3 regions of the Aciduricibacillus chroicocephali genome follow, and region 2 is predicted to be linked to each of the others. Evidence: riboswitches for the same ligand, from Rfam matches in the RefSeq annotation. Region 2 holds a riboswitch; each other region holds the start of a gene.
The links. A riboswitch is a leader RNA that binds a small molecule or an ion and turns the genes downstream of it on or off. The one in region 2 is predicted to bind S-adenosylmethionine.

Region 1 (10,004 bases), 1.3 Mb from region 2:
GTGCTCTATTTCTCGTGATCATGTTCTTATTGAACTATTTGTCAGTAAGAGGATTCGGGGAAGCTGAATATTGGTTCGCCTTGATTAAAGTAATTACCGTAATCATCTTCCTCATCTTCGGAGCATTGATGATCTTCGGAATTCTCGGCGGCGAGACGATCGGCGTCAAGAACTTTACAATCGGAGATGCACCGTTCCATGGCGGATTCATGGCGATGCTCGGAATCTTCATGGCAGCCGGTTTCTCATTCCAAGGTACAGAGTTGCTTGGTGTTGCAGCTGGTGAAACAGAAGATCCTGGCAAATCCATTCCAAAAGCTGTAAAGACTGTGTTCTGGCGCATTCTGTTATTCTATGTACTTGCGATTCTTGCCATCGGCTTGATCATCCCTTATACAAACGGGAACCTTGCTAGTGACGATGTAACAGTAAGTCCGTTCACAATTGTCTTCCAAAAAGCAGGAATTGCCTTCGCTGCTTCTGTCATGAATGCAGTCATCCTGACAGCTGTCCTATCTGCAGGGAATTCCGGAATGTATGCTTCAACACGCATGCTCTGGAATCTAGCCCGTGAAGGAAAGGCACCTGCATTTCTTGGTAAACTCGATAAACGTGGCGTACCTGTCAACGCCCTGATCATAACATCCTTGGTCGGAACACTTGCCTTCCTTGCTTCACTGTTTGGTGATGGTACCGTTTATGTTTGGCTCCTGAATGCATCAGGAATGTCCGGATTCATCGCGTGGCTTGGCATCGCAATCTGCCACTACCGATTCCGTCGGGCTTTCGCTGCTCAAGGTAAGAGCCTGGATGTTCTGCCATACAAGGCAAAGCTGTTCCCGTTCGGTCCACTATTCGCGTTTGCGGTTTGTGCTTTTGTCGTACTCGGACAGAACTATTCAGCCTTTATGGGTGACCATGTCGACTGGTATGGTGTCATCGTTTCCTATATCGGGATTCCGCTATTCTTAGCATTATGGCTTGGCTACAAATTTACGAAGAAGACAAAAATGCTTCATTTGAAAGACTGTGATTTGTCCAATTAATTACAAAAGCACGCCCTGAGTGGCGTGCTTTTTATTTTCTGCTCAAAGTGCCTTTATATCCATCATCTACCAAACTGTCATCCTTGTTCTCCCATCATTTTCTTCTGTTATATATTCGACTTTTTCTATACTATTTTTCAATGCATTTTCATATATATCTTTCAATAAAACAAAATCTTTGGCATAGATTTCTATGTAGGCGCCATCAGCAACAAGGATAATGATTTCGCAAGCACTTTCCAGAAAGTCATGATAAGTCTCAATTTCCAACATATCAGCTTCACTTGGAAAAGCCTTCATGTCTAAAAAATAAATAGTATAGGAGTCTCCATGTTTAATTGAGTGGTTCACTTCTTCTCCATTAATTGTATCTTCCAGCGGGAACAAAGACTGATCATTTTCACCATAAGATTCATCACGGTCTATCTTCCAGCAATATGCTGAGAAGTTCATAGGCTCAAGCAACTTTCTGATTGAAACACCATCACTCTCTGACAAGCTAACATTTACTCCACGCAGCAATTTTTATCCCTCCTTTTGCATGCAAGTAACTGGAACTTCCCACTCGCCCTGCTCACTCAAAAAATGCGTACCCAACCCAAATACTCGGATCAGACACGCATTTATTTCTAAACAAAGTTTATCAGAAACTTATCCCCAAATCTCTTTCGCAATATCTACAACATATTTCAACTTCGCCCACTGTTCCTCTTCAGTCAAAATGTTTCCGTGGTGAGTGGAAGCGAAACCGCATTGCGGGCTGATGCACAATTGTTTCAATGGCACGTATTGTGTCGCTTCTTCCACACGGGCTTTGATGTTTTCTTTATCTTCCAATTTGCCGTGCTTTGAAGTGAATACGCCGAGGACGACACGAGGACCGCCATTTGGAATGTGTTCCAGCGGAGTGAAATCACCGGAGCGGTCATCATCGTACTCAAGGAAGAACCCGTCCACTTTTTCCTTAGCGAACAAAGTTGGCGCGATTTTCGCGTAGCTGCCTTCGAACGCCCAGTTGGAGCGGTAGTTACCACGGCAGAGATGTGTTGTAATCGTGAGATCTTCCGGCTTGCCTTCAAGTACACCGTTCGCAACGCGCAATGCCAATTGAATAAGCTGTTCACGAGTATAGGCACTGTCATTGAAGGGAATTTCCGGTGCGTTCAGGCCAGCGATATATACGTCATCAAGCTGCAAATAGCGGCAGCCCGCATCATAAAAAGCCTTGATTGCATCGCGGTACGTCTTGATGATATCCTCTGCGTATTCTTCAATATCCGGATAAATATCTTTGTTGCGAATGCCCGCGTTGAACAACTGGTTCGGGCTTGGAATGGTCTGTTTGGCAACAGCACGGTCCCCAACGATTTCCTTGAACTCAACAAATTCCTTAATATGCGGATGATCTGCGTTGAATGAGATTCTTCCATTTACTCGAATATCGTAGCGTTCCGTTTCTTCTCCTTTGAATTTGAAGCCATGTTCAGGCACATAGCCTTCTACGCCGTTCAAATGCTCAAGGAAATCTGTATGCCAGAATCTGCGGCGGAATTCACCATCTGTAACGGCCTGCAGTCCGACTTCAATTTGCTTATCAACAATCTTCTTAATTTCTTCTGTTTCTATCAGATACAATTCCTCGGAAGTAATGCTGCCTTCCTGGAAATCCTTTCTTGCCTTATGGATTCGCTCCGGACGAAGCAAGCTCCCTACATGATCTGCTCTGAATGGCGCTTTCGCTGCTGTGTTTGTCATTGAAGTACTCCCCCTCGTCTTATCTGATAACTCTCTTAATGCGAACCAGCAAGGTTTAAAACAGCCCCCTCTTCTTAGTTAGAAGAGGGGGCGAATGTGATTAACGCATGACCAGCTCTTCTTATCTTCCGCATGATTTTCTGGAATTGGCACAGTACTTGAACAAGTCCGCTGCCGAGGCTTCAAAGGGCCAGTCCCTCCACCTCTCTGGATAAGAATATTTAGAATTATCAATTTAAAATAACTATAGCTTCCTAAAGGTAAGTTGTCAACTAAAAATAACACTGTTTCAAATAGTCTATATTTAATATAACCGGAGGCCTTGTCCCTTTTGACGTTTCAGTCAACCGACAAGCCCAATTAGAAGATAAACAGCCGTTCCCCAAATGAAAAGAGCGGAGCATTTATTGAAAATAGTCATCAAATTCCCTGATCTTTCGAGCCGCTTCATTGAGTTGCCCGCCAATGTCAATGCGAAGAACCAGACCCATGATACGGCGATGCACGTAATTGTGAAGAGGATTTGATCTGTACCGGCGTATTTCAATGCGCTCGTACCAATCACACCAACTATATCGATGATGGCGTGAGGATTCAGCAAGGATACAGACAGGGCGAAGACGATCTGTTTGTTAATTGGCAGCGCCTTCCCCACTGTTGAAGTAGAAGGACTGGATCGCCAAATTGAATAACCCATATACATTAAAAATAGTATGCCTGCGCTCATCAACCCAAGACGCAGCCACTCGAACTGCAAAACGATTACCGATAACCCGAACACAGCGACAAGGATGAGGAATGTGTCACAAATGGCGGCTGTAATCGTTGCAGGAAATGCACTCAGCAGCTTTGGCTGTGTAGCTCCTTGTGTAAATACAAAAACATTTTGGACGCCAAGCGGCAATATGAGTCCAAATGCGAGAATGACTCCATGTATCATTGCTTCCATTTTGTCATCTCCTTTCCCACTATTACTTTATATGTTTTTTCTCTCAATGAAAATAAGTCTCCGCAAAAATGGCTGCTTTCCTGCTCTATTACTTAAAACTGTTTAACACAAAAACACTTTGGAACCCCCAATGTCCAAAGTGTTTTTGTATACTCATATGTTTACTTACAACTCGCACATACAGCAGCATCCCCTACAAGAAAAAACAAGCAGCCCCAAATAAGAGCCGCTCGCCATATACAAGATATCTATCCAAACATCGTAAACAGACCGAAACCAGCCAAAATGCTGCCCCCGAGCAATTCACTATATCTTCCAAAGAACCCGCGTACTTTTCTGCCGATCAAAAGACCGAGCCACGTTAGCAAAATACTCATAACTCCAAAGGCCGCGATGACAAATAAGGTCTTTGATTGCGATAGTCCAAGACTTAATCCTGCCGAGAAGCTGTCGATGCTCACTGTGAAAGCAAACAGCAGCAAGCCAAAACCGGCCGGCTGGAACAGCATCTCTTCCTGTTCGCGAAATGCTGAGAAGAACATTTGAGCACCAATGCCAAGCAAAAGCAAACCTCCAAGTAACTCCGCCCATTCGCCGAACCTGCCTGAGATAACCTGTCCAAGCAGAATCCCTATGTATGGCATGGCCATATGAAATAAACCGATTACGAAACCGATAATTGCAATTCGTTTCAGACGCAGCTTCTGCATGCCAAGTCCAAGGCTTACACTGAAAGCGTCCATGCCAAGTGCCCCGGCAAGTAGAAGCAATGAAACCATTTCCCTCAAATCATTAGAATCCATCCGACACACTCTCCCCTGACCATATATGCTTGTTCATTCTATGCCTGTCCGTCAGAGGTTATGAGCATGAAAAAAAGCCCTCCCAATGACGGAAGGACTTCAACTCTCAAAGTCGATTACTATAGGATCATATGCTTTTCAGCAGCTTTTGCAAGCCGGTTCATAATCGCTTCACCAATACCTGAACGAGAGAAAGCTTCGCAAATTAGAAGATCGGCATCTTTTTCAGTATAATGGCGCAGTGCTGCATAAAGGTTAGCCGCAATTTCATTGGGCTCTGTGCCAAGCACTTTGACATGAGGAAGATCCAAATGATCCGCAGTCGATTTGCTCGCGAGCACAGCAACACGTTTGCCTTCTGATTCTACTTTTCGCACAAACTCCTTAATTTTAGAAGCATCGCCTTGGACAAGTATAAGCGGAAGAACAGGAGCATAATGACGATACTTCATTCCAGGTGCTTTCGGCTTGTCCGATTCAGGGATTCCGTTCGTTGATGCAAGTTTCTCCCCGATCGCCTCTTCAATCATTTCCTGCGTAATGCCGCCAGGTCTAAGCACAACAGGCAGCTTACCAGTACAATCAATGACAGTTGATTCCACACCAATTCCAGTCGCTCCACCATCGACAATGCAGGCAATTTTGCCATCAAGATCTTCAGCGACATGAAAGGCTGTCGTCGGACTTGGCTTGCCTGATGTATTCGCGCTCGGTGCCGCAATTGGACAACCACTCTCCCGGATCAGGGCGAGCGCGAGCGGATGGTCAGGAATTCGGATGCCGACTGTCGCAAGCCCTGCTGTTACGTTATCGGCAAGGCCACCTCTATGCGGAAGAACATATGTGATTGGCCCAGGTGAAAAGCGGTCCATCAGCTTCTCTGCATAATCAGGAATTTCCTGTACGAGTTCCCGACAATGTTCCACAGATGCAACATGGACAATAAGAGGATTATCCTGAGGTCGGCCTTTCGCAGCAAATATTCCACTCACTGCCACTTCATTCGCCGCATCCGCTCCAAGCCCATAAACCGTCTCAGTCGGGAATGCAACAAGTTCCCCTTTCGCCAACAGGGCAGCTGCTTTTTTTATTTTTTCTTCATCTATATGAATATCCGTTATCTTTAAATGTTCTGTTTTCATCATATCCGCTACCTCTTTTCCTTCTTACATTTTAGCGGATTGACTTTGTTTGTGCAAAAAAGCATCCAGCTCTAAATCCAATTCCCAACTTATTCACATTATCCACAGAAAAACAGCTAAAAACAAAACTGCCCATGCATTTTATACACAGGCAGTTTTTTAAGAACGCTGATTTTATCGGATATTATTTTATCAAAAAGTAATTATACACATTTTGTCGAATTTTTACACAACTTATTCACATGGCTATGTGGATACTGTGCATAGTTTTCTGAATTCAATCTTATTCATGAAAACTGTCCACTTAGCAAACTTGATAAATCCACCAATTGCCAATCTTTTCACCTGTTTGTCCAGAGCTTGCTGGGGATTCTTGTGGACTGAATTGCAAAGCTTCCAACAAGATATCCAGTGCCGGCTGATGACTGTGGACATGTACTTGCCTCGTTTGCTGCTCTCTTGCCAGAAGAAGAATCGCTTCAAGAATGTATGGCAATCTTGCAGCTTCTTCTCTTTCAATGAATAGTTGCTTGAGCCATCGGTCTTCGAAGCTCTGCTTTTCCAGAACAAAGCAGCCGATAATCTTGCCCGGAATTCTAATAACATATCCTTCGTTCGCAAGCGTACGTACATCAATTGACCGGTTCTTCGTTACAAAAGATTGCAGCTCTTCAAAAATCGCCTCATTGGCTTGGATCAATTCCACGATTTCCACCTCTTCTATAAGTTTGTCATTTGCTAGATTGTATGCGGCAATCTATCTGTTCATGACAAACCGAGCCATTCCAATAGGAAAAACTTCACTTTAACTTCCTGTTTCGGTTGTTTCGGCAGGCCGTCTTCAGAAGCAGTTGTCGTACCGAATGAGAAGTCTAGGAAGCAGAGCGGCGGGAAGAGAACACACCACCAGTTGGCACCTTCGCCTTTGCCAAGTGTAATGAGTACTGCCTCATATTCACCTGCAGGATATACATAGTTTCCGTACATTTTAACCGGGAACTGAATGTTCTTTCCATACTCTACCTTGACCGTCTGACTGCTCTTCTCTTCTGCTAGTACTTCGGCTGCCATTTGCTGAATTGTATCTGTTTTAGAAGCAATCAGCTTGCGTGCTTCTTCAATGTCATCAATATCTTCAACCCATACTGCGATCTCTTCACTAATGCGATCGCGGACTTTACGCTTTAATCTCTGGTCTGCATCATTGTCACTGTTAGCGAGAATGCGCAAACGAATTGCTTCATCCGGGATGACCTGATAATCTTCTGCATTTGCTTTATCTGTATTTATAAGAGAAAGTACGTTCACGATTATAAAATAAATAACAATAATTGCGATTGAGTAAGTAATTAGTTTTTTCATTTGCCAGTACCCCCTGAACCTTTGTAAGAGTCAGTATGGGCACGCTGGCAAAATATTAAACTCACAAATTAAAAAATCTATTAATCTTTCTTTTGCATTGTTACGATTCGGTCTTTGCCATTGATGTCTTTTAAGGTCTGTATGTGAGCCTCTGGGAATTTGTTTCGGATAATCGTCGGCACCGTTTCTCCCTGATCATGGCCGATTTCGAACACGATACCACCTTCTGGATTCAAGACTGCGCTTGATTGCTGCACAATTGCTTCATACGCAGCAAGCCCATCGTTCTCTGCAAACAAAGCCATCTCCGGGTCGTATTCAGTTACTGTCCGTGAGAGATTTGGTTTTTCATTATAGGGAATGTACGGCGGGTTCGAAACGATGAGATCGACTTTTTCACCCGCTTCTATTAACGGCTCCAGGAAACTTCCGTGCATGAATCTCACATCCGCTCCAAGTTCAGCAGCATTTTCCCTGGCTACATGAAGTGCTTTTTCGGACAAATCAATAGCCATTACCTCGGCTCCAGGCAGTTCAAGCGCCAATGTAATGCCGATAATGCCGCTCCCTGTCCCGACATCGACAATGCGGAAAAAATCGTTATTCATTGTCTTCGCTATCCGTATGGCTTCTGCAACAACTTCTTCTGTCTCAGGTCTTGGAATAAGCACGTCGCGGTTCACTTTTAACATGCGACCATAGAATTCCTCCATGCCGATCAGATGCTGGACTGGAACTCCGGTCTGAGCATGGTTTTCCACATCATTGTGAAAGTGAGCGAGCTTTTCCTCATCAACCGTTTCACGCATTTTCATGAAAAAATCATTGCGTGAAAGACCTAAATGATGCTGCAGAAGAATTTCTGCAACACGTGGTTCCGCTCCGTTCTTTTCCAAAAAAAGAGAAGCCCGTTTCAGGACTTCATACAATTTTGTTTCCATTCTTATTCTCCGATCTGGGACAGGCGCTTCGTCTGGTCTTCCATGACGAGTGCGTCGACGATTTCATCCAGCTTGCCTTCAAGAATCTGGTCAAGCTTCTGAATTGTCAAGCCGATGCGGTGATCCGTCACGCGGTTCTGAGGGAAGTTGTACGTACGGATACGCTCAGAACGATCCCCTGTACCGACAGCCGATTTACGAGCATCATCATACTCAGCTTGCGCCTCTTGCTGGAACTTATCATAGATACGGGCGCGAAGAACTTTCATCGCCTTTTCCTTGTTCTTGATCTGAGACTTCTCGTCCTGGCATGATACAACAATGCCAGTCGGAACGTGTGTCAAACGGACTGCAGACATCGTCGTGTTAACACTCTGTCCACCCGGGCCGCTTGATGCAAATGTATCAACTCGGATATCTTTTTCATGAATGTCGACTTCGACTTCTTCCGCTTCCGGCATAACGACAACTGTCGCTGTTGATGTATGAATGCGGCCGCCTGATTCTGTTTCCGGCACACGCTGTACGCGATGCGCTCCGTTTTCGAACTTCAGACGTGAGTATGCACCTTTTCCGTTCACGATGAAAATGATTTCCTTATATCCACCGACACCTGTCGTATTCGCATCAATAACTTCCGTCTTCCAGCCATTTGCCTCGGCATAACGGGAATACATGCGGTAAAGGTCTCCTGCGAACAATGCCGCCTCGTCTCCGCCAGCCGCTCCACGTACTTCCATAATAACGTTCTTCTCATCGTTCGGATCCTTGGGCAAGAGGAGAATTTTCATCTCATCTTCAAGTGCTTCCTTACGCTGTTCAAGCTCATCGATCTCCGCTTTGGCGAGCTCGATCATTTCAGAATCCGACTCTTCTTCAAGCATCTCTTTCGCATCTTTCAGTCCAGTCGTCACATCTTTATATTCGCGATATGCTACTACGACATCCTCCAGGCCAGACTGCTCCTTGGAGTATTCACGCAACTTGTTCGTATCACTGATGATCTCAGGATCACTCAGCATTTCATTCAATTTATCATAACGGTCTTCCAATGATTGCAATTGATCAAGCACAATTGTCCACCTCTCTCATTAACAGTCCTATTATAGTATACCCGCTGTACAAGGGTCAAAGTAATGTTTGAATAGCACTTTCTCTTTTAAAAAATTAAGGCATGCAGAATCGCTTTGAACTGCATGCCTTGCTTTCGCTGTCTGTTTATTAAAAATGAAGCCTGTTATTAAGAATGGTTCGTTTTTGTTTCGTGTATAGCGAGCCTGTTCAACAATTTACGACTCGATTCATTCACTCCCAATACAGTAACCTCATTCTCTTTTTCCTTATACTTCATAATCACTTTATCGACTGCGCCTACTCCGGAATCATCCCAAATATGCGCTTCTGTGAAGTCGATAATGATTTCTTTATTAGTCAGATCCATATCAAATGCATCAACGAATGATTCGACTGAAGCGAAGAACAATTGACCTTTTATTTTATAGATAATCTTGCTGTTCTGCAGTTGTTCGGTAACTTTGATTTTTGAGATTTTCGCAACAAATGTAATCGCGCTGAGGATGACTCCGGCAATGACTCCTTTGGACAGATCATGTGTCATTAGGACAATAACGACTGTAACAACCATAACCACCGCATCAGACTTAGGAGCTTTCTTCAAATAAGCAAAAGAACCCCAGTCAAATGTGCCGATACATACCATAATCATGATTCCTGCAAGTACCGGCATCGGAATTTTTACAACGAGGTCACCAAGAACGAGAATGAGGAATATTAGGAAAGCCCCAGCAACAAATGTGGAAAGTCTCTTTCTCCCGCCCGATTTTACATTGATGACAGACTGACCAATCATTGCACAACCGGCCATGCCTCCGAAGAAGCCATTGATAAAGTTCGCAATCCCCTGACCGCGTGCTTCTCTATTCTTATTACTCCCTGTATCTGTCATGTCATCGACAATGGATGATGTGAGTAATGTCTCAACTAGC
Region 2 (9,171 bases):
ATAATTGCAGCCTGATCTTTGATCAACTGGTCAGCAATCTTGGCAAGTGCTTCATTTTTTTCTTCTGTCGTTTTGCCATTCAGAATAAAGCTTGCGCGTTTACCTAGCGCACCTTTTTCCCTGACTTCATTCGTTTGCACATTTGTCATAATGAATATTCCCCCTTCTGATTAGTGAATCGCTTGCACCCATTCATCCCTATGAATGACTTCGATCAGATGCAGAACAAGCTCATCTGTCCGCTTGCCCATCGCCTGAGTCAGTTCTTCGGAAGAGCATCGGACCTCACCTCGGCCAAGAAGACCGCTCTTACCGTAGACATCGACTATATCACCCTTCTCAAAAGTTCCTTTGAAATCATAGATTCCAGCCGGCAGAAGACTACTTCCCTTGTCAAGAAGTGCTCGTTCCGCACCGTCATCGATATAGATTTTTCCGGACACATCCGAGTGGATCCAAATCCATTGTTTCGTATTGTTAACTGGAATCAGGACGTTCTGCCCGACATACGTACCGTCCCCGTTGCCCTTGAGAATATCAAGAAGTTTGTCCTCACCTTTTCCACTACCAATAAAGGCCTTAACACCGAGAGCCAATGCCGTCTTGGCAGCAAACAGTTTCGATTTCATTCCCCCGGTACCAACACTAGAACCTTCACTTGTGGCCATTTGAAGAAGTTCATCCGTCACTTCCGGTATATAATCGAACTTCTTCGCATCCGGATCCTTTGATGGATTGGCACTGTACAAGCCATTTATATCTGTAAGAATCATTAGCTGGTCGGCATGAATTAGCCCACTTACAAGAGCAGAAAGCATGTCATTGTCGCCAAATGTAAGTTCTTCTACAGACACGGTATCATTTTCGTTGATGATCGGCAGGATTCCCCTATCAAGAAGCTCCGATAATGTTGCGTGGGCATTCTTGTATCTCTCACGGTTCGTAAAGTCCGTACGTGTGAGCAGCACTTGAGCTGGTACAATATCGTATTCGGCGAAATGCTGAATATATGACTGGATAAGCAAACTCTGCCCAACTGCGGCTGCCGCCTGCTTTCCTTTAAGAGTGACGGGACGCGAACGATAGCCCAATTTCTTAAAACCTGTAGCGACAGCTCCAGACGAAACAATCGCCACATCGTGTCCTGCTTTCTTCAAATTGGCGATCGCATGGATATGATCCTGGAATTTCTCCTGGTCAATTTCTCCATGGCTATTTGTCAGAGAACTGCTGCCGATCTTCACTACTACTCGTTTCTTCTCCATCGATGCGCCTCCCAGTCAATCTCTCCGTTTTCTTCATATCATGTAAAAAAATCCTCTTCATGTCCTATGACACAGGACAGAAAAGAACCGAACGTTTCATATAAAAATAGATACTCCAATTATGCTCGATTTTTCTGATAATGTCAATGACGCGTCTAGGTTTGAGAATGAAAGATTGCGAAAGTTATTGACAATTCAGTAAAACCCGTTTAATATCTAAACAACAATTAATCCGATAAATTAACTTTGTTTTTTATAGACACCAAGAAAAGGAGTGAATCCAAATGGCTGCTAACCAATTATGGAATGCTTTGAAAAAACTTCAATCGAGCGTTTCTTTTATGAATATAGGAGCTCATCCCGATGATGAGCGTAGTGATCTGCTCGCTTTTCTCTCACGCGGTCTTGGTGTGCGGACGACCGCCATCATCGCCAATCGTGGTGAAGGCGGCCAGAACGCAATCGGGAGTGAACATGGGAACGCGCTCGGGGTTTTGCGAACTGAAGAAATGAAGCAAGCAGCCAATGTTCTTGGTATTGAGACTTTCCATTTAAGTGAAAATGCAGATGATCCCATTTACGATCACGGCTTTGAAAAAACCGCAGCAGATACACTTCGCAAATGGGGAAAGGATCTCGTTTATAACAAATTAATCCGTCTTATTCGTGAACATCGACCCGATATTGTAATGCCTTGCTTCCTTGATGATGAATTGGAGCATGGCCATCATCGGGCAATGACCGAACTGACGATGAAAGCTTTCCACGACGCGGGTAAAGCAGACGTTTTTCCAGAGCATTTCAAGGAAGGCTTGAAGCCATGGAACATTCGCAAACTATATTTGCCGGAGAGTGAGGAATACGCTACCCTTTCCCTCGAAATCGGTGAACTGAATGAAGCAACTGGACTGACCTATCCTCAGCTCGGTGAGGAGTCACGTTCGTTCCACCGTACACAAGGCATGGGGGTGGACCTCGATCCAGAACCACGTACCTTTTATTTGAAGCTTGCAAAATCTATTCAGGAGATGCCAGATAATAACCTGTTCTCTGGTATCCCTCAAGACTTCAAAGAATACGCACAAACAGTGGGAGCTCATTCTGTTTTAGCTGATGATCTAATAAAACTCCAAGATTTACTGAACAATGCAATTGATGTTTATCCGAATGAAGAACAAGTTCTGACTCAACTCGTACAGGCTAGTGTCCTAATTTCTGAACTTGTTAAAAAGACTAATCACAGTCAGCTCAATTCAGTAAAGAAGCACGACCTTGTTTATAGACTGACATTAAAGCAGAAGCAGGTTTCAGAAGCTGCATTCGCCACTGCAAAACTGTCTATAACTAATATAAATATGCCTGTCATCTTGAATCCCGGTACAATTGCAAAATTTGATTGGAAAACAAAGTACGCTGGTTCACTCCCCAATGTAGAAATTTATAGTTTCTTAGATACTGCTAAAGATTGGGAGATTTCGACATCAGTACGTGTTCATACTAAAGATTCCGGTGGACATACGTCCATTAATAGTACTGTTCATATTCCAGCCGAAGCAGAACTTCATAATCCATATGAACGTCCAGCAATCAGCCGCATCTGGCAAATGCATATTGGGTCTGCTGTGTTTACTAAGGAGGAAGATTTGCCAATTCACGTTTTGCCAAATCTCAGCCTTACGTTTTCGAAAGATCATATTGCGTTTAACACAAATGAACCTCAGATTAAGCCTGTTACTCTTAAAGCAAGTATTAAGAACTTTTCTCCCAAGAGAGAACATGCCCGTCTTGTCATCGACTTGCCTAAAGGATGGGCTTTATATGGCAACGAAGAAGAACTTGCAATCGAACCATTTGCAAAACATGAATTGGTACTGCAAATCGCACCTTCCAGCAAGAATGATACTGGAAAAATTGAGCTTAAAGCACATCTTCAAACTGCTGAAGGAAAGTCAGGGGCCTTGTCAGTTCAGGAAATCAGCTATGATCATATCGACCCTGCCTATTATGTAAAAGATGCGAAAATCAGTGCTTCTCTGTTCGAACTTGAAAAGCCTGAGTCACTCCGAATCGGTTACGTCGATAGTGGATTCGATCATGTAGCCGATCATCTGGCCGGTGTTGGATTCGATGTCACGAGTCTAACGGATACAGACCTTGCTGAAAATAACCTGACAGTCTATGATACGATTGTCATCGGAACTCGTGCATATTTGTCACGCCAAGACCTCATCCAGCAACATAGCCGCTTAATGGATTATGTAAAACATGGTGGCAATCTAATTATGCAGTATCACAAGCCGACAGACGGCTTCAATCATTGGGTGCCAGGACCTTATCCGTTCAAACTTGGCACACCATCCCTACGCTGGCGTGTGGCTGATGAGTCAGCAAAAGTCAGTCATCTGAAGCCCGCCTCTCCCCTATTCCATTATCCGAATCAGATTGCATCAGAAGATTGGGATGGATGGATTCAAGAAAGAGGTCTATACTTCCCGATGAACTGGTCTTCACAATATGAAACAGTTGTCCAAGTTGCAGACCGTGATGAACAGGCAATGGAAAGTGGCATACTCGCTGCACATTACGGAAAAGGGACATTTTTGTACACGAACCTTATTTTCCATAGACAAATCGAACAGCAACACCCGGGCGCTTATAAAATATTCACGAACATGCTCAGTTATGGAAGAGCTATGAACCGCGCAAGCAGAAACCAATGGATTTTCAAAAAAAGCAGCAAATCTCTTAAAACAGAAAAAAACGTGGTAGTTTCCTCACTATAAAGGAAGCTAGCACGTTTTTTTATTCTTCCAAATCAACAAGTTTGATAGTAGCGACCAAGGTAAGGATGGAACCGGTCGCTTGAACCCATCCACCAATCGTATTGATTATTACCCCGTCTTCTCCTCTAAGCTCCAAAATACCTGATAGACTTTGCATCGAGTTTCCAATTACTTGAAGGAGATTCCCATAAATACTGTAAAAGGAAATGACCGGTATTTGTTCTTCATTTAATGCATGCATATAGGATAGACTTCCACCTGTCGCTTGAATGAGGTTCCCTTTAATATTGAATTTAATCTCCACTTGCTCACTGACATCCAATAGAAACCCGGCTACGTTCACCAAATTCCCAACTGATTGTACTTGTGAACCCACTTTGTCATGAGTAAATTCAAATTGACTGTCCGCAATTAAAGCATTTCCTGTAGCTTGCATTTCATTTCCCAATATATCAAGATTCCTGGAAAATGCCTCATAAAACTGCGGGGAAATGACCTGACTTTCTCCTGGCAGCGGCGTACCAGCTACAGCAGCCATTGTTGTGCCAATTGCTTGTACCCAAGATCCGAACAACGCCTTTTGCGGATTATCCAATCCCTACTCCTCCCGCACATCTGGCCTTTAAATAACTATATGCAAAAAAAAAATTTTCATATGGGCATTCTGTATACTATTGGAACTTTATTTATTTGCTATGGCATATGCCATGTATCCTTACAAATATTTTTTATGTGACAACATAAAGGACGTGCTGAGCTTCCAAGTTTAAAATATAATGGATTCAAAAATAAAAGGTTAACAAGGAGGATGGTTGATGATTTTTGTTGCGCTGCTTCGAGGTATTAATGTAGGTGGAAAAAATAAAATTAATATGAAATTGCTGAAACAAACCTTTGAAAACGCCGGTTTGGACAATGTAGTGACTTACATCAACACAGGAAACATTATTTTTTCTTGTAAAGGCAAATCTAAAACTGAACTGGCTAATCTTTTGGAAGAAATGATACATAATGATTTCCAATTACATATTAAAACAATAGTACTGAGCCTTGGTGATTTTAAAGAAATCGTTAGCGCCATTCCTGCTTCTTGGAAAAATGACATGAACATGAAAAGTGATGTCCTTTTTCTTTGGGATGAAATTGATAATGAATCGGTTCTTGAGAAACTGGTTATTAAACCTGCTATTGACTCGGTAAAATATGTCCCAGGTGCGATCCTCTGGTCAGCAGACAAAGAAAATATTACAAAAAGCGGTAAATCAAAGATCATTGGTTCAGACATATACAAAAACATCACAGTAAGAAATGTTAACACCGTTCGTAAGATATATGAATTGATGCAAGATTAAAAGGAGGGAAGCTCTCTCCCCCCTCTTTCTTTTCACCAATATTTTATTTTGAATTCTTGACTGCCAATTTCTTCTCCATTCACTCCTTGTCTAGCAATCAATGTAAGCGGGGTTATTTGATTGTCCAATTCATAAGAGACAGCGTTCTCGACTGTTCCGTTTTTCTTAATACTTTCCACTTGAGAATCTAAATATTTTTGGTCTGGCAGCGTTCCCATTTTCAGTTTGTCTATTTTATTTGAACCATTTTCCTGTACGGCATTATAAATAGAATTCCAGGCTGCTATAGGGTCTATATTTTTGTCTGTATAATTAGTTACCTTGTACCATATGGCAAATAGAGGCTTGTCACCTTTATTGCCTTTATTTCCGACAGGGATCACTTTAGTATTTGTTATTTCAATTTTGATACCTTCAATCTTTGCTACATTTTCTTTGAAATAAATATCATCATTTTCACCTTGCTCTAAAATTCTCTTCTCGAGTTTTCTTTCAAAATCATCTGCCGCTCGTTGTTGAGCACTACATGCCGAAAGTAATATTGCTAAAAACAACAATACGAATAATTTCTTCAAATTAATCCCCTCCTATTCCATTATATTACAAACGCGTGCGATTAATAAGAGCCTTAGAGTTAAGGAAGTCCCCGCTTAGTATCTATTCATCAATTCCGGCTGTTCCACTACCCCACGACAATTAACGCTGTTTATCGAAGTTGCTTACTTACCAATCAAAAATAAAAGGACACCAAGAAACAGCGATTATACGCTACTTCCTGATGTCCTCAATTTTTGATTAAAGATATATCATTAATATTTACTACATTTTAAATGAAGAATGAATTGGTGATACAGTTATTTTCAATTAAGCACCCTTGTTAAAAACAGCACCTATTGCCTTTTTACCAGATATCGTAATGACGAGTAATAAACCTACCGCCATCAGCACACCATCCAATATCAAAGCAGACCCCCAGTTGCCTGATGCATCCCGGATTGCCCCGGAAACGACTGGAGCAAGTACAGCACCGATTTCTGCGACAAGGTTCAGCATACCAAACATTGATCCTTTATTCTTCTCCTCAGTAAGGTCAGACGCAAGTGCGTGAGCAACAGGCTGCAAAGCGAAGAAGAACAGACCTGACACAAAGAGTAGAATCGACATAACTACCGGGTTGGAATATCCCATCATTACATAAGCTGCGAAAGCAAATATGAGAACGGTAAGAACAGTAGTCAATGCAACAAGAACATTACGTCGACCATTCGGACGCACAGATGCCAAATCAGATATTTTCCCTCCAATAGGGAATCCGATTAAACCGGCAAGTCCATTGAAAGATGCAACCAATGCCGCTGCTAGAAGAGCGCCGCCGCCAAAATCTTGTACGATCGATACAGACCAGAAACCATAGAACCACAAATGCCACATAACCGGTATGAAGAATAGATAGATAAAGAACAAGTTGCGATTCGCTAACAGTGGTTTGATTTCTTCTTTTTTTGTTTTATAAAGATACAGAATAAGAAGCGGGCATAAAGCTGCGAGAATGAAAGCAATCCCTACTTCCGATAGGTCCAAGCGGACGGAGACAAAGTAAATTGCCATAACGAGTACTAGGAATACAGCAGAGTATCCAACCATTTGCAGTAGGGTTTTGCCGTAATTTGCTTTAACTCCAGGTGAAGCCGCATCGTATTCTCGTCCAGGCTGTTCTTTCGGCTTCAAGAATAGGTATAATATGATTCCGACTACAAGCGTGAGCCCGCCTGTGACATAGAATGGGAATCTCCATGCTTCTTCTCCCATAAATGGTTCAGCAATCGTTAGCAAATAAGGAACACCAAGCATACCAGCCGTCAAACCAACAGAAACACCAGTCAATACGACGCCCATTCCCGTCCCGACTTTATCAGCAGGTGTATGATAGGCAATATAAGAACGATCATTTGAGTAAAAGACGCCTTCTCCAAGACCGAGTAAAACTCTGAATAAAATAAATGCTACAAGTCCTCCAACGAGCCCGGTTAATAGAGTTGCAATACCTGCCCAGAAAATACTGCAGACGATTACTGCACGATAACCGTGCTTATCCCCAAAATAACCTCCTGGGAACTGCATTAGCATGAAGCCTGCAAAAAACAGACTCCCAATCAATCCGCCAATTCCATGTGGGTTTTCAACATTTGCAAAGAATGACACATTATGGTCAATCATATATGTAATGATTGGACCTGCTGCTGTGCGGTCAATATAAGAAATGACCCAACCTAATAGAAGCAAACTCCAGATTTTGTGATAAGGCTGCCAACCTTCTTTTTGTTTAGACATTGCTGTGTTCTCCTTTTTCTAAAGATTATGTCACTTATTTATATAAAAAAGCTCCTCTTCGAAAAGAGGAGCTCTGTAACCAGTGGACCTCTCTTATGTCGCATAGACTAAAGCTATGCAGGATTTGGCAACTTTCAATAAAGGTATATCGAAGGCTGCCGGGCATCATCGGGCCAGTCCCTCCACCACTCTTCATAAGAGTTCTGCCGGCTATAGATTTGTATAATTACTTCCAAACATCCTCAGCGATTTTAATCACGTGACGGATTTTTTCCCACTGCTGTTCTTCAGTCAGCAAATTGCCTTCCTCTGTTGAGGCAAAACCACATTGCGGGCTCAGGCAAAGCTGTTCGAGCGGTACATACTCAGTAGCTTCAGCAATACGTGCCTTGATCTGTTCCGGATCTTCCAGCTCACTGAATTTTGATGTGACCAAGCCAAGCACAATATAGAGATCAGAACGCTTTACATGGCGCAGAGGTTCGAATCCTCCAGATCGTTCATCATCAAACTCAAGGAAGAGACCATCTACATCGAGACCACCGAAAATCGTTTCCGACAGTGCTTCATAGCTTCCACTAGACATATAAGTGGATTTATAGTTACCACGGCAAATATGCATTGTAACAAGCATATCTTCCGGACGTTTCGCAATCGATTCATTAATCGCACGCGCACACAATTCTGCGATTTTCTCAGGATCCTTACCTTTCCCAATCATGGAAGCTCTTCCTTTATCTGAGAAGAAGATCGCCCAAGAAGTATCATCAATTTGCAAGTAGCGGCATCCTTCATCATATAGTGCCTGAATGACACCTTGGTAGGCTGCAATCAAATCATTAATGATTTCCTCATCGCTAGCGTATACACCATCTTCAAAATCACCTCTGAAGAAAAGCATATTCGGGCTTGGAATTGCGAACTTCGCAACAGCATCCCCAACAATCCCGTTCAAAAACTTGAAATGATCAATCATATAATGTGAGCTGAAACCAATTTTATCTGTCACTCTGATTCCGCGTTTTTTCGTCTCTGTGCCAGTGAACTGCAAACCTTTATCAGGAGTGTAACCTTCTACTCCATCAAAGCCCTCCAGAAAGTCGAAATGCCACCAACTGCGGCGGAATTCACCATCTGTAATAGCCTGCAATCCAACTTCCTTCTGCTTTTCTACCAGTTTGGTAATTTCCTCATCTTCAATTTGACGCAGCTCTTCAGCTGTAATTTCCCCATTTTCTCTTTGGGCACGAGCCTTTTTCAAGCGCTCTGGACGCAAAAAACTTCCAACATGATCTGCTCTGAAAGGTGCACGCACATTTCTCTTTTTTGTAGTTGTTCCCATCTCTTCAGCCTTCTTTCTCGTAAATATTCATCAAGACTGCCAAAAAACAGCCATAAATAAAATCCCCTTCTAAAAATAAGAAGAGGATTGTAGATGCA
Region 3 (12,065 bases), 440 kb from region 2:
CCGATAGAATTGAAACGGGCGAGACATTGCCGATTTACGTTCAGAAGAATAATAATTTCCGTCTTCCGGAAAATCCTGACACACCGATTATCATGGTTGGACCAGGGACAGGGATTGCTCCGTTCCGTTCATTTATGGAAGAGCGCGAAGAAATCGGAGCTGGCGGAGATTCATGGTTATTCTTCGGAGATCAGCATTTTGTCACGGACTTCCTTTATCAGGTTGAATGGCAAAACTGGCTCAAAGATGGAGTGCTCACAAAGCTTGACCTTGCTTTCTCTCGCGATGGAGATGAGAAGGTATACGTTCAGCATCGCATGAAGGAAAACAGCAAAGAGTTTTATGATTGGCTTGAAAGAGGTGCTGTTCTTTATATTTGTGGAGACGAAGAACATATGGCTCATGATGTTCATCAGACCTTGCTTGAAATCGTTGAAAAAGAAGGCGGCAAGACACCTGAAGAGGCAGCAGAATATGTATCCAATCTACAAGCGGAAAAGCGTTACTTACGTGATGTTTACTAAGTTTCAGAAGGAAGGAGCATGAAGATGTCAGACATTAAAATCGACCCGAATATCGATCATGGACCACCAAGTGATGTTGAAGAAATTAAAGTCGAAAGTAACTATTTGCGCGGTTCTTTGGCAGAAATGATTAAGGAGCCAATCAGTGCTGGCATACCAGACTGGGATAATAGGCTCATGAAATTCCACGGCAGCTACATGCAGGATGATCGTGACTTGCGTGCTGAACGTGCTCGTCAGAAGCTTGAGCCTGCGTATCAATTCATGTTGCGAGTACGTGCTCCAGGTGGTGTAGCAACAGCAGATCAATGGCTCGTCATGGATGACTTGGCACATAAATACGGCAATGGCACTCTCAAGCTAACTACACGTCAGGCATTCCAGATTCACGGAATCCTTAAATGGAATATGAAAAAGACAATTCGTTCAATCAATGATGCTCTGATGGACACACTGGCAGCTTGCGGTGATGTAAACCGTAACGTCATGTGCAATCCGAATCCTTATCAATCTGAAATTCATCAGGAAGTGTATGAATGGTCAAGCAAGCTGAGTGCATACTTGTCACCACGTACTAATGCCTACCATGAGATTTGGCTTGATGGAGAAAAAGTGGAAGACACAAAAGAAGAGCAGGAGCCAATGTATGGCAAAGTGTATTTGCCGCGGAAGTTCAAAATTGGCATTGCTGTCCCACCTTCTAATGATGTGGACGTATACTCGCAAGATCTTGGCTATATCGCCATCCTAGGTGATGACGGCAAGCTCGAAGGCTTCAACGTAACTGTTGGTGGCGGAATGGGAATGACACATGGGGATACGGCAACATATCCACAGCTCGGCAGACTGATCGGCTTCATCACTCCTGAGCAGATTGTAGAAGTGTCGGAAACGATTATTACAATTCAACGCGACTATGGTAACCGCTCGGTACGTAAAAATGCACGTTTCAAATATACGATTGATGCACGTGGCCTAGATTGGCTCAAGAATGAACTGCATAGCCGCCTTGGGTGGGAACTTGCTCCAGCGAAGGATTTCCACTTTGACCATAATGGTGACCGTTATGGTTGGGTAAAAGGTGTGAATGACAAGTGGCATCTCACGCTATTTATCCAAAACGGCCGTGTGAAGGATGAGGAAGGCTATCCGCTTATGACTGGCCTGCGCGAAATTGCAAAAGTACACAAAGGTGACTTCCGTCTGTCGGCGAACCAGAACCTGGTTATTGCCAATATTCCGGAAGATCAAAAAGATCTTATTGATGGGCTAGCTCAAAAGTATAATTTGACAGCGGGAGAACATTTGTCAGCATTGCGTCGCAATTCAATGGCTTGCGTAGCACTTCCGACATGTGGTCTTGCAATGGCAGAGGCAGAACGCTATTTGCCGGAACTGCTTACAAAGATTGAAGCGGTTATTGATGAGAACGGTCTTACAGAAGACGAGATTGTCATTCGTATGTCAGGCTGTCCAAACGGCTGTTCAAGACCAGCACTTGGGGAAATTGCCTTCATAGGGAAGGCGCCTGGTAAATATAATATGTACCTTGGTGCAGGTTTCAACGGAGACCGCCTGAACAAGATGTATCGTGAGAATATTGGTGAGAAGGAAATTCTTAGTGAACTAGGAACACTTCTTAAGCATTATGCGAAAGAACGAGAAGACGGAGAACGCTTCGGAGACTTCACAATCCGCGCCGGTTATGTGAAGGCGACAACCGATGGAACGAATTTCCACGAATAGACCAAGGGGGATTAAAGCAATGGCACTAAGCGAACCACATGGCGGAGTTCTCGTCAACCGTATCGAACTTGGAAAAGATTTGTCTTCAATTGAGCAGACAATTGAACTGGATGCAATGGCACTGAGTGACTTGGAGCTTTTGGGTACAGGTGCATACAGCCCTCTTACAGGATTTATGAATAAAGAGGATTATGATGCAGTTGTTAATGATATGCGACTTTCCACAGGTGAGCCTTGGAGCATACCTATTGCGCTTCCGGTTACGGCTGAGAAGCAGAAAAGCCTTAAAATCGGCAATGAAGCAAAGCTAGTTTATAACGGTGAAGTATACGGCTCAATCCGTATTACGGATAAGTTTGCTCCTGATAAGCAGAAGGAAGCAGAGCAAGTTTATCGCACAACTGAGCTTGCTCATCCAGGTGTGAAGAAAATGCTTGAGCGACCTGACTTCTATATCGGCGGTGAAATAACACTTGTCAAACGTGTTGATGATCCGGAATTTGCTTCTTATTATTTCGATCCAGCAAAAACTCGCGAAATTTTCCAGGAGAAGGGTTGGAATACGGTTGTCGGCTTCCAGACGAGAAATCCTGTCCACCGCGCTCATGAGTATATTCAGAAAACAGCTCTCGAAATCGTTGATGGTCTATTCTTGAATCCGCTCGTCGGCGAGACAAAGTCTGACGATATTCCAGCGCCAATCCGACTGGAAAGTTATGAAGTCCTTCTTGAGAACTACTACGCGGAAGACCATGTTTTCCTTGGTGTTTTCCCTGCGGCGATGCGTTATGCGGGTCCGCGTGAAGCGATTTTCCATGCGATGGTCCGTAAGAACTTTGGCTGCACACATTTCATTGTTGGAAGGGATCATGCAGGTGTAGGTGACTATTACGGCACATATGACGCACAGAAGATTTTCAGTCATTATACGAAAGAAGAACTGGGGATCACACTGCTGTTCTTTGAACATTCCTTCTACTGCGAAGCATGCGGGAACATGGCAACTGCAAAAACTTGCCCGCATGACAAGGAAAAGCATGTGATTCTGTCAGGTACAAAAGTACGCGGCATGCTAAGAAATGGAGAATATCCACCGGCTACATTCAGTCGTTCGGAAGTTGTTGAAGTGCTTATAAAAGGAATGCAGGGAACAGAAGTTCATTCCTGAATGTTTTGAAGGTCACTGCGTCATAGCGCATGAACCTGAGGGGAGAGGGAGCAGATGAGTAAAGTATATCTTGTTGGAGCGGGTCCTGGAGACGCGGAGCTGATTACGGTGAAAGGTCTCAGAAGCATAGAGGAAGCAGATGTCATTTTATACGATCGGCTGATCAACAGAGAGCTGCTGGATCATGCGAAGGAAGGGGCCCAGCTAATCTACTGTGGCAAACTCCCCGACTATCATGCGATGAAGCAGGAGACGATCAATCATTTCCTCGTCAAGCACGTGAAAATGGGGAAAGTCGTCACGAGATTAAAAGGCGGCGATCCATTCATCTTCGGAAGAGGAGCGGAAGAGGCGGCAGCATTGCGTGAGCACGGCATTCCTTTTGAGATTGTGCCGGGCATCACTTCAGGCATTGCCGCCCCGGCTTATGCCGGAATACCGGTTACACATCGTGAGCTCAGTTCCAGTTTTGCAATTGTAACAGGACATTCGCGTGAAGGCAGGGAAGAGGCTATTAAATGGGAAAGCCTCGCAAAAGGGATTGATACACTTGCAATTTATATGGGGGTCGGGAATCTCCCGTATATTTCCGAACAGCTTATCCGTCATGGTAAAAATCCAGAAACACCTGTAGCGCTTGTACATTGGGGCACAACACGCAATCAGGAAACTGTTGTTGGAACACTTGATAATATTGTAGAAATTGCTGCATTAAAGAAAGTGAAAAATCCAAGCATGATTGTTGTTGGAGAGGTTGTTAAGCTTCGCGAAGAGCTTCAATGGTTTGAAGAACAAATTGCCGAGAATGAAGCAATGATCTGAATGCAAGGAGGGAAGCGAAGATGGAAGCAGTACTATATATAGGTCATGGAACTAGGGTCCCCCAGGGGGTCGCAGAGGCGCTTGATTTTATAGATAGAGGCAAGGAAGGTGTCGAAGCGCCAATCCAGGAATCTTGTTTTTTGGAACTTGTCGAGCCAGATATTCTGGAAGGAATCAAACGATGTGTTGACCGGGGGGCAACGTGTATCTCGGTTGTTCCAATCTTATTGTTGACGGCAATGCACGCCAAAAAGGATATTCCTGATGAATTGAAGAAGGCTCAAAATCTTTATCCTCATATTGAATTCAAATATGGTCGTCCATTCGGTATCCATAAAAAAATTACGAATGCACTTTTAGACAGGGTTAAGGAGAAAGGCGAACCCGGCTATGAGGATATGGTTCTTCTAGTTGGAAGAGGCAGCAGTGACCCTGAAGTGAAACGGGATCTAACTAGTATTGCTGAGGATTTGCAAAGCTTGCACCCTTTTAAGGAAGTTGCAATCAGTTTCATGTATGGTGCCAAGCCAAAGCTGCGGGAAGCACTTCTGACAGCTCAAGAGAGCGGTGCGAAGAGAGTGTTCATCGTCCCTTATCTATTGTTCAGTGGCCTTGTCATGTATGAAATTGAGGAAGAGCTTGAAAAACTTCCAGACTCCGAGCAAGAGTTCATCCTTTGTGAAAGTCTTGGCTATCATCCAAGCATTGCAGAGGTTCTTCAGGAACGGGCAAATGAATTGCTTGATTCCAAGACGGCTTTTGAAATGGTTTAAGGTACATTATGGATACTTATCCCATAACACTGCATATCTCTGGAAAGACCGCCGTTGTAATAGGAGGCGGTTCTGTAGCCCGGCGCAAAATTCAGCGTCTTCTCAAATCAGGAGCCGTTGTGAAGGTTGTCAGCCCGGATGTTTGCCGGGAGGTATACGAACTTCATGAACAAGGTCAGTTGGAGTGGCAGCAAAAACTCTTTGAGCCGGCTGATTTGGATGGTGCCTTCATAATCATGGCGGCTTCCGGTAACTCTGAGGTAAACGAGCTTGTCGCTTCAGCTGCAGCTCCCCACCAGCTTGTCAATATTGCTGATGATCCGCATGCTGGTAATTTCCATGTGCCAGCATCACTAAATCGAGGGAAATTATCCATTTCCGTAGCTACAGAAGGGGCGAGTCCCATTCTTGCTCGTAAAGTACGTGATGAAATAGCTGATCATTTTGGTCATGAATTCACTGAATACATGGAATTTCTTGAAACAGTTAGAAAAAAAACTGTCCACGAACTTTCGCTATCTTCCGATTTAAAAAAATATGTATTGGAACAAGCAGCGAGCAACGAGTGTCGAAATTCGGAAGTCGCCCGCCAATCACTTCTCTTTTATCTCCATCTCCTTTCACTTGTTGAGAGTTCTGCACATTCTGTATAAAACATATACATAGCGTGTAAATTCGGGATATAAACAATCTATTGAATTTTTTAAAAAATTTACAAAAAGGTATTGCGTAAATATAAGAAAACAGATATGATATATTAAATTTCATATTTAGTTGAAAGATTCAATTTTCTTATCGAGAGAGGTGGAGGGACTGGCCCTTTGAAGCCTCGGCAACCGTCTGCATTATGCAGTCAAGGTGCCAATTCCAACAAGTTGATAACTTGGGAGATGAGAGGAGTCCTTGATTATACATATTAAAGGTCGCCTTTTTTCCCGAAGGTGGCTCTTTTTTTGCAGGATTTCCTCCTTCAAAGAATAGTGAGAGGGGTTGGAGAGAATGACATTACGGACAGAAACAGAACTGGTACAGATCGGCAACAGAAGAGAAGAACCGCTCCGTTCTATTAATACGCCAATCTACTTCTCGACCGCGTATAGACATGAACATACGAAGGACGACACTGCGGCTACTGGATACGATTATATTCGTACAGGTAACCCGACACGTGATGTGCTTGAAGATGCAATTGCAAGATTAGAGAATGGGGATAGAGGCTACGCTTGCAGTTCAGGAATGGCAGCTATGCAATTAGTTTTCTCATTATTTGAAAAAGGCGCACATTTTGTCGCTTCTCGTGATTTGTATGGAGGCTCATATCGTCTGTTTGAACTTTATGAGAAAAACTATGGATTTAGCTTTGATTACTGGGCCAATGATGATTACGGTGAGCTGGAAAGCCTGATCAAGAATGATACAAAGGCACTTTTCATTGAAACACCTACAAACCCACTCATGAGTACTGTCGACATCAGTGAAGTCGTTAAAGTAGCTAAAAAACATGGAATTTTGACAATAGTTGACAATACATTATATACACCACTTCTGCAAAAGCCGTTGGAAGAAGGTGCAGATATCGTCATTCATAGCGCTACAAAGTATCTCGCAGGACATAACGACGTTCTTGCCGGACTTGTTGCAGCAAAGGGTGAGGAATTGTGCGAAGAGCTGTTCCACCTCCATAACGCAATCGGAGGCGTTTTAGCGCCATTTGATTGTTGGAGCACCATTCGAGGCATGAAAACACTTGCACTTAGAATGAGGCAACATGAAAGCAACGCAAAGCAAATCAAGGAATTCTTAGAGTCCCATCCGCAAGTACAGAAGGTTTTCTATCCAGGAAAGGGAGGCATGCTCAGCTTTGAAGTCAAACAGGAAGAACAAGTGGTGCCATTCTTGCGTGCTATCAGACTGTTTACTTTTGCTGAAAGTCTCGGCGGTGTCGAAAGTCTGATTACATATCCGGTAACTCAGACTCATATGGATATACCTCGTGAAACAAGAGAAGCTTACGGTCTTTCAAATACATTGCTCCGTGTCTCTGTCGGCATTGAAGATGCCCGTGATCTAATTGATGATCTTGACCAGGCATTGAACAAAGTCGGAGCCAAGGAAGTGCAAAACAATTGAAACTGCTGGAGGCAATGAAAGAACGAATCCTTATTGGCGATGGAGCGATGGGAACGCTGCTCTATTCTTATGGCGTCGATCGCTGCTTCGAGGAATTGTGCTTGACGCATCCGGATCAGGTTTTGAATGTACATCGCGCCTATATTGAAGCTGGGGCCGATGTGATCCAGACGAATACGTACGGGGCGAACTATATTAAGCTAGCCAGATATGGTCTCGAGGACAAAGTAAAGCAGATCAATGAAGCAGCTGTCCAACTTGCTAGGAAGGCAGCTGGTGATGAGGCATTTGTCGTTGGAACAATTGGTGGAATTCACGGTACACAGTCTTTGCTCGGTTCTAAAGAAGAGATTAAAAGAAGTTTCCGCGAGCAACTTTATTGTCTGCTTATGGAGAAGGTCGATGGCATTCTTCTTGAAACTTATTATGATCTTGATGAACTGATCATGGTACTCGATATCGCAAGAGAGATAACAGATATTCCGATTATAGCTAATGTATCCATGCATGAAGCCGGAACTTTGGAAAATGGCATGCCACTTGCAAAAGCATTACAAGAACTGGAGAAACATGGAGCGGATGTTGTAGGAATCAATTGCCGTCTTGGCCCATATCATATGGTTCGTTCACTGGAAGAAGTTCCGTTGCTTGATCATGCTTTTCTTGCAGCATATCCGAACGCTAGTCTTCCAGCCTATAGCGAGGGTAAGTTGGAATATGTTAATCATCCTGACTATTTCCGAAAATGTGCTCAGGACTTCAGGGATGAAGGTGTTCGGCTGATTGGCGGATGCTGTGGTACAACGCCTGAACATATTAGAGCTCTTGCTGAAGGAGTGCGTGGTGTTACACCACTTGCTGAGAAGCAGGTTGAGGAGAAACCGCACCCGGTTGCAATAAGGGAAAAACGAAGCAAGAAGGAAAAACCGCTTCATGAAATTGCGAAGAAACGCCATTCTGTAATTGTAGAACTGGATGCACCTAAACACTTGCATACAGAGGAATTTCTGGATGGGGTAAGAGCTTTGAAGGCGTCTGGAGTCGATGCGGTCACACTTGCTGACAACTCTCTTGCCAGTCCTCGTATATGCAATGCTGCAATGGCGACCTTGGTAAGACAGGAATGTGATATGAGACCACTCGTCCATCTCACTTGCAGGGACCGTAATCTGATTGGATTGCAATCTCATTTGATGGGACTGCACACACTCGGAATGCATGACATTTTGGCAATAACTGGCGATCCGACGAAAATAGGTGATTTCCCAGGTGCTACTTCCGTGTTCGACGTCACTTCATTTGAACTGATCAAGCTGATCAAACAGTTCAACGAAGGAACTTCCTTCTCGGGCAAGTCGCTAAAAAAATCGACGAATTTCTCAGTAGCTGCTGCATTTAACCCAAATGTCAAAAATATGGAGCAGGCAGTAAAAAGACTTGAACGTAAGATCAGTTTTGGAGCTGACTATTTCCTGACGCAGCCTGTCTATAGCAAGGAAACAATCATAGAACTTGCTAACGCAACGAAACATATTGAAGCTCCAATCTATATAGGCATCATGCCACTTACCTCATCAAGAAACGCTGAGTTCCTTCATAACGAAGTGCCAGGCATCAAGCTGACTGATGATGTAAGAGATAGAATGGCGTCAGCTCGCGGAGACAAAGATAAATCAATAGAAATTGGCATTGATATTTCCAAGGATCTTTTGGATACCGCACTGGAATATTTTAAAGGAATTTACCTTATCACGCCTTTCATGCGCTATGACGTTAGTGTCAAACTTGTTGAATATATAAACAGCAGACTAAACAATGACTTGAAGGGGGTGCATGCCGGCGATATTCAGCATACATGATCAACTTCAGTAAAATAGATGCCCATCAGCATTTTGAACATAGCATTCTCAAAAAAATAGAAATCAGGGAGGAAAATAATATGTCTAAAGTTATCAGCTCAAGCTTGGGTTACCCGAGAATCGGTGAAATGAGAGAGTGGAAGAGAGCTCTTGAGAATTATTGGAACGGGGAAAGCACACAGGAAGAACTTATTGCAAAGACAGATGAAATCCGTCTAAACAACTTGAAGAAACAAAAGGAATTCGGCCTCGATCTAATTCCTGTTGGCGAATTCTCTCTATATGATCATGTGCTTGATACGTCAGCTACATTCGGTATTGTTCCAGAACGCTACAACTACAAAGGCGGAAAAGTGGACGTTGATACATACTTCGCTATGGCTCGTGGTGTGAAAGATGCAGTTGCATCTGAAATGACAAAGTGGTTCAACACGAACTACCATTACATGGTTCCTGAGCTTGATCATGCTAAGCCTGAACTTGTTGAAAACCGTGCACTTGCTTACTACAAAGAAGCTAAAGAAAAGCTTGGCATTGACGGAAAGCCGGTTATCCTTGGCCCAATCACATACTTGAAACTTTCTAAAGGTTATGAGCCGGAGCAGTTTGCTTCTCTTCTAAACCAGTTCGTACCACTATATGTACAGATTCTTAAAGAACTCGCTGAAGCTGGCGCTACTTGGGTTCAGATTGATGAGCCAATCTTCTCTACAAATGCTTCTAGCGAAGTAATTGAATATGCTAAAGAGGTATACGGAACGTTCAGCAAGGAAGTCCCTGGAATTAAGATTATCTTCCAGACATACTTCGAGCGCTTGTTCAACTACAAAGAAATCACTGAACTTCCGGTTGCGGCGATTGGTATTGACTTCGTTCACGGAAAAGAATCTCTTGCGCAGCTTAAAGAAAATGGCTTCCCGAAAGATAAAGTACTTGCTGCCGGTGTAATTGATGGACGTAATGTATGGCGTGCAGATCTTGATGCGAAATTCGACCTTGTCGAAGCAATTAAGGAACATGTTTCTGAAGACCGTTTGATCATCCAGCCATCATGTTCTGTACTTCATGTACCAGTTTCTAAAAAACCTGAAGAAAAGCTTGATTCTGTTATCCTTGGAGGCCTTTCATTCGCTGATGAAAAACTTCAGGAAATCGTTTCTCTTACAAAAGCTGCAAACGAAGGCAGAGAAGCTGCAAAAGCAGCATTCGAAGATAGCAAAAAAGCTCTTGAAGCTGTAAATGCAAGCCATCGTTCTAATGAAGATGTTAAGAAGAGCACAGCTAACCTTACAGCAGCAGATGCAGAGCGTGCACAACCATTCGCAGAGCGCATCAAAGCACAGGATGAGCGTTTCAACTTGCCGCTTCTTCCTACAACAACGATTGGAAGCTTGCCTCAGACGGCTGTTGTTAAGCAGACTCGTACTAAGTGGCGCAAAGGTGAAATTTCTGACGCACAGTACGAAACATTCGTTAAAGACAACATCAAGAAGTGGGTTGAAATCCAGGAAGAGCTTGATATCGATGTTCTTGTACATGGTGAGTTCGAGCGTAATGACATGGTTGAGTACTTCGGTGAGAAGCTTAAAGGCTTTGGTGTTACACAATACGGCTGGGTTCAGTCTTACGGTTCCCGTTGTGTTAAGCCACCACTAATCTTCGGAGATGTTTATTGGGAAGAGCCAATCACAGTTAAGGAAAGTGTTTATGCACAGTCACTTACGAGCCGCCCAATGAAAGGTATGCTTACTGGTCCTTGCACAATCCTAAACTGGTCATTCGTACATGATAATGCTTCTGAAGCAACAGTCATGAACCAGATCGGTTTGGCAATTCGCAAAGAGATCGAAGCACTTGAAGAAGCGGGAATCAAAATTATCCAGGTTGATGAACCAGCACTTCGTGAAGGTCTTCCACTAGACAAGACTAAGTGGGAAGAGTACCTTGATGCTGCGGCTTACGCGTTCCGCTTGTCTACTGCAACTGTTCAAGCTGACACGCAGATTCATACGCATATGTGCTACTCGAACTTCAAAGATATCTTCGATGCAATCGATGCGCTTGATGCTGATGTAATTTCTATTGAAACTTCACGCAGCCATGGTGAACTCGTTCAGACATTCGAAGATAACACATACACAAAAGAAATCGGTCTTGGTGTTTATGATATCCACAGCCCACGCGTTCCAAGTGTCGGAGAAGTGAAGCACAACATCACACGCGCTTTGAACACAATTTCACCTAAGCAGTTCTGGGTTAACCCTGACTGTGGTCTAAAAACTCGTAAAGAAAAAGAAACAATCGATGCATTGAAAGTAATGGTTCAAGCAGCGAAAGAAGCTCGCGAAGAAGTACTTCAGGAACAGAAATAATAAAAAACCCCCTCGACACGAGGGGGTTTTTTATATTTATGATAGCCAGCTTTTGATTTTTTTTAAGAGTGATTGCTGCTTCGGTGCATTGTTTGTTTCAAGAGCAGGCTCTTTTTCCTGTAAGAAAATATTCTCACGATCAATCGCTTTATCAAGAGTCAGGACAGCACCGATGTCCGTATTCTTTTCTTCGTTTGTTATCGAAGTGAATGGAATATTATTTTTCTTGGCAGCAGCCTTAATATCTTTGAAGTACTGGTGTGCTATTTCTCCATTCAACAGCAATGAGGCATCTGGATGAGCATTCATCTCACGTTCCAATTCAACCAGCCCTTTGCCCTTCATAACTTGTCCAGTCGTAAGTGCAAGCAATATTCGCTCACGCAAGGTGCCGAGGAAGCGATCGCGTTCACCTTGTTTAGGTAATTTCGTTCCATAAATCCCTTCTTTGATATAGTCTTCTGTGCTTTTTCCACTCATCAGTTCCTGCTCCTTTATAATCCGAATTCTCATAATGATCTACTTATATTGTACAATTTTTATTAGCTGTTTTGTAACAAAAGAGATGTCATAGAATTAAATATTTAGAAAAATCCCAACTATACATATTGACTGTTTAATCAAAAAGCTGTATGATTAACGGAACATAGCGAACAACACTACGCGCCTTT

Region 1: it holds a riboswitch for S-adenosylmethionine, as region 2 does, so the genes downstream of both, QR721_RS11320 (5-methyltetrahydropteroyltriglutamate--homocysteine S-methyltransferase) here and QR721_RS04375 (MFS transporter) in region 2, are expected to answer to the same signal.
Region 3: it holds a riboswitch for S-adenosylmethionine, as region 2 does, so the genes downstream of both, QR721_RS02095 (aminotransferase class I/II-fold pyridoxal phosphate-dependent enzyme) here and QR721_RS04375 (MFS transporter) in region 2, are expected to answer to the same signal.

The regions. Positions count from the first base shown of each region.
Region 1 covers NZ_CP129113.1:2,178,908-2,188,911, forward strand. The annotation lists gene QR721_RS11310 (amino acid permease) at 1-1,046, shown strand, start outside; gene QR721_RS11315 (DUF2691 family protein) at 1,113-1,568, opposite strand; gene QR721_RS11320 (5-methyltetrahydropteroyltriglutamate--homocysteine S-methyltransferase) at 1,698-2,801, opposite strand; SAM riboswitch class I at 2,920-3,019, opposite strand; gene QR721_RS11325 (LysE/ArgO family amino acid transporter) at 3,145-3,750, opposite strand; gene QR721_RS11330 (manganese efflux pump MntP) at 3,999-4,553, opposite strand; gene QR721_RS11335 (L-threonylcarbamoyladenylate synthase) at 4,673-5,698, opposite strand; gene QR721_RS11340 (hypothetical protein) at 6,000-6,401, opposite strand; gene spoIIR (stage II sporulation protein R) at 6,461-7,057, opposite strand; gene prmC (peptide chain release factor N(5)-glutamine methyltransferase) at 7,138-7,998, opposite strand; gene prfA (peptide chain release factor 1) at 8,001-9,071, opposite strand; gene QR721_RS11360 (SulP family inorganic anion transporter) at 9,239-10,004, opposite strand, start outside.
Region 2 covers NZ_CP129113.1:831,931-841,101, reverse strand. The annotation lists gene QR721_RS04405 (glutamate-5-semialdehyde dehydrogenase) at 1-149, opposite strand, end outside; gene proB (glutamate 5-kinase) at 171-1,265, opposite strand; gene QR721_RS04395 (PIG-L family deacetylase) at 1,550-4,048, shown strand; gene QR721_RS04390 (DUF6944 family repetitive protein) at 4,068-4,643, opposite strand; gene QR721_RS04385 (DUF1697 domain-containing protein) at 4,864-5,400, shown strand; gene QR721_RS04380 (DUF5067 domain-containing protein) at 5,433-5,975, opposite strand; gene QR721_RS04375 (MFS transporter) at 6,265-7,731, opposite strand; SAM riboswitch class I at 7,822-7,932, opposite strand; gene QR721_RS04370 (5-methyltetrahydropteroyltriglutamate--homocysteine S-methyltransferase) at 7,958-9,073, opposite strand.
Region 3 covers NZ_CP129113.1:385,558-397,622, forward strand. The annotation lists gene QR721_RS02065 (assimilatory sulfite reductase (NADPH) flavoprotein subunit) at 1-524, shown strand, start outside; gene cysI (assimilatory sulfite reductase (NADPH) hemoprotein subunit) at 549-2,270, shown strand; gene sat (sulfate adenylyltransferase) at 2,290-3,438, shown strand; gene cobA (uroporphyrinogen-III C-methyltransferase) at 3,493-4,260, shown strand; gene QR721_RS02085 (sirohydrochlorin chelatase) at 4,281-5,033, shown strand; gene QR721_RS02090 (precorrin-2 dehydrogenase/sirohydrochlorin ferrochelatase family protein) at 5,042-5,686, shown strand; SAM riboswitch class I at 5,823-5,930, shown strand; gene QR721_RS02095 (aminotransferase class I/II-fold pyridoxal phosphate-dependent enzyme) at 6,033-7,163, shown strand; gene QR721_RS02100 (bifunctional homocysteine S-methyltransferase/methylenetetrahydrofolate reductase) at 7,160-9,022, shown strand; gene metE (5-methyltetrahydropteroyltriglutamate--homocysteine S-methyltransferase) at 9,103-11,394, shown strand; gene QR721_RS02110 (YueI family protein) at 11,431-11,874, opposite strand.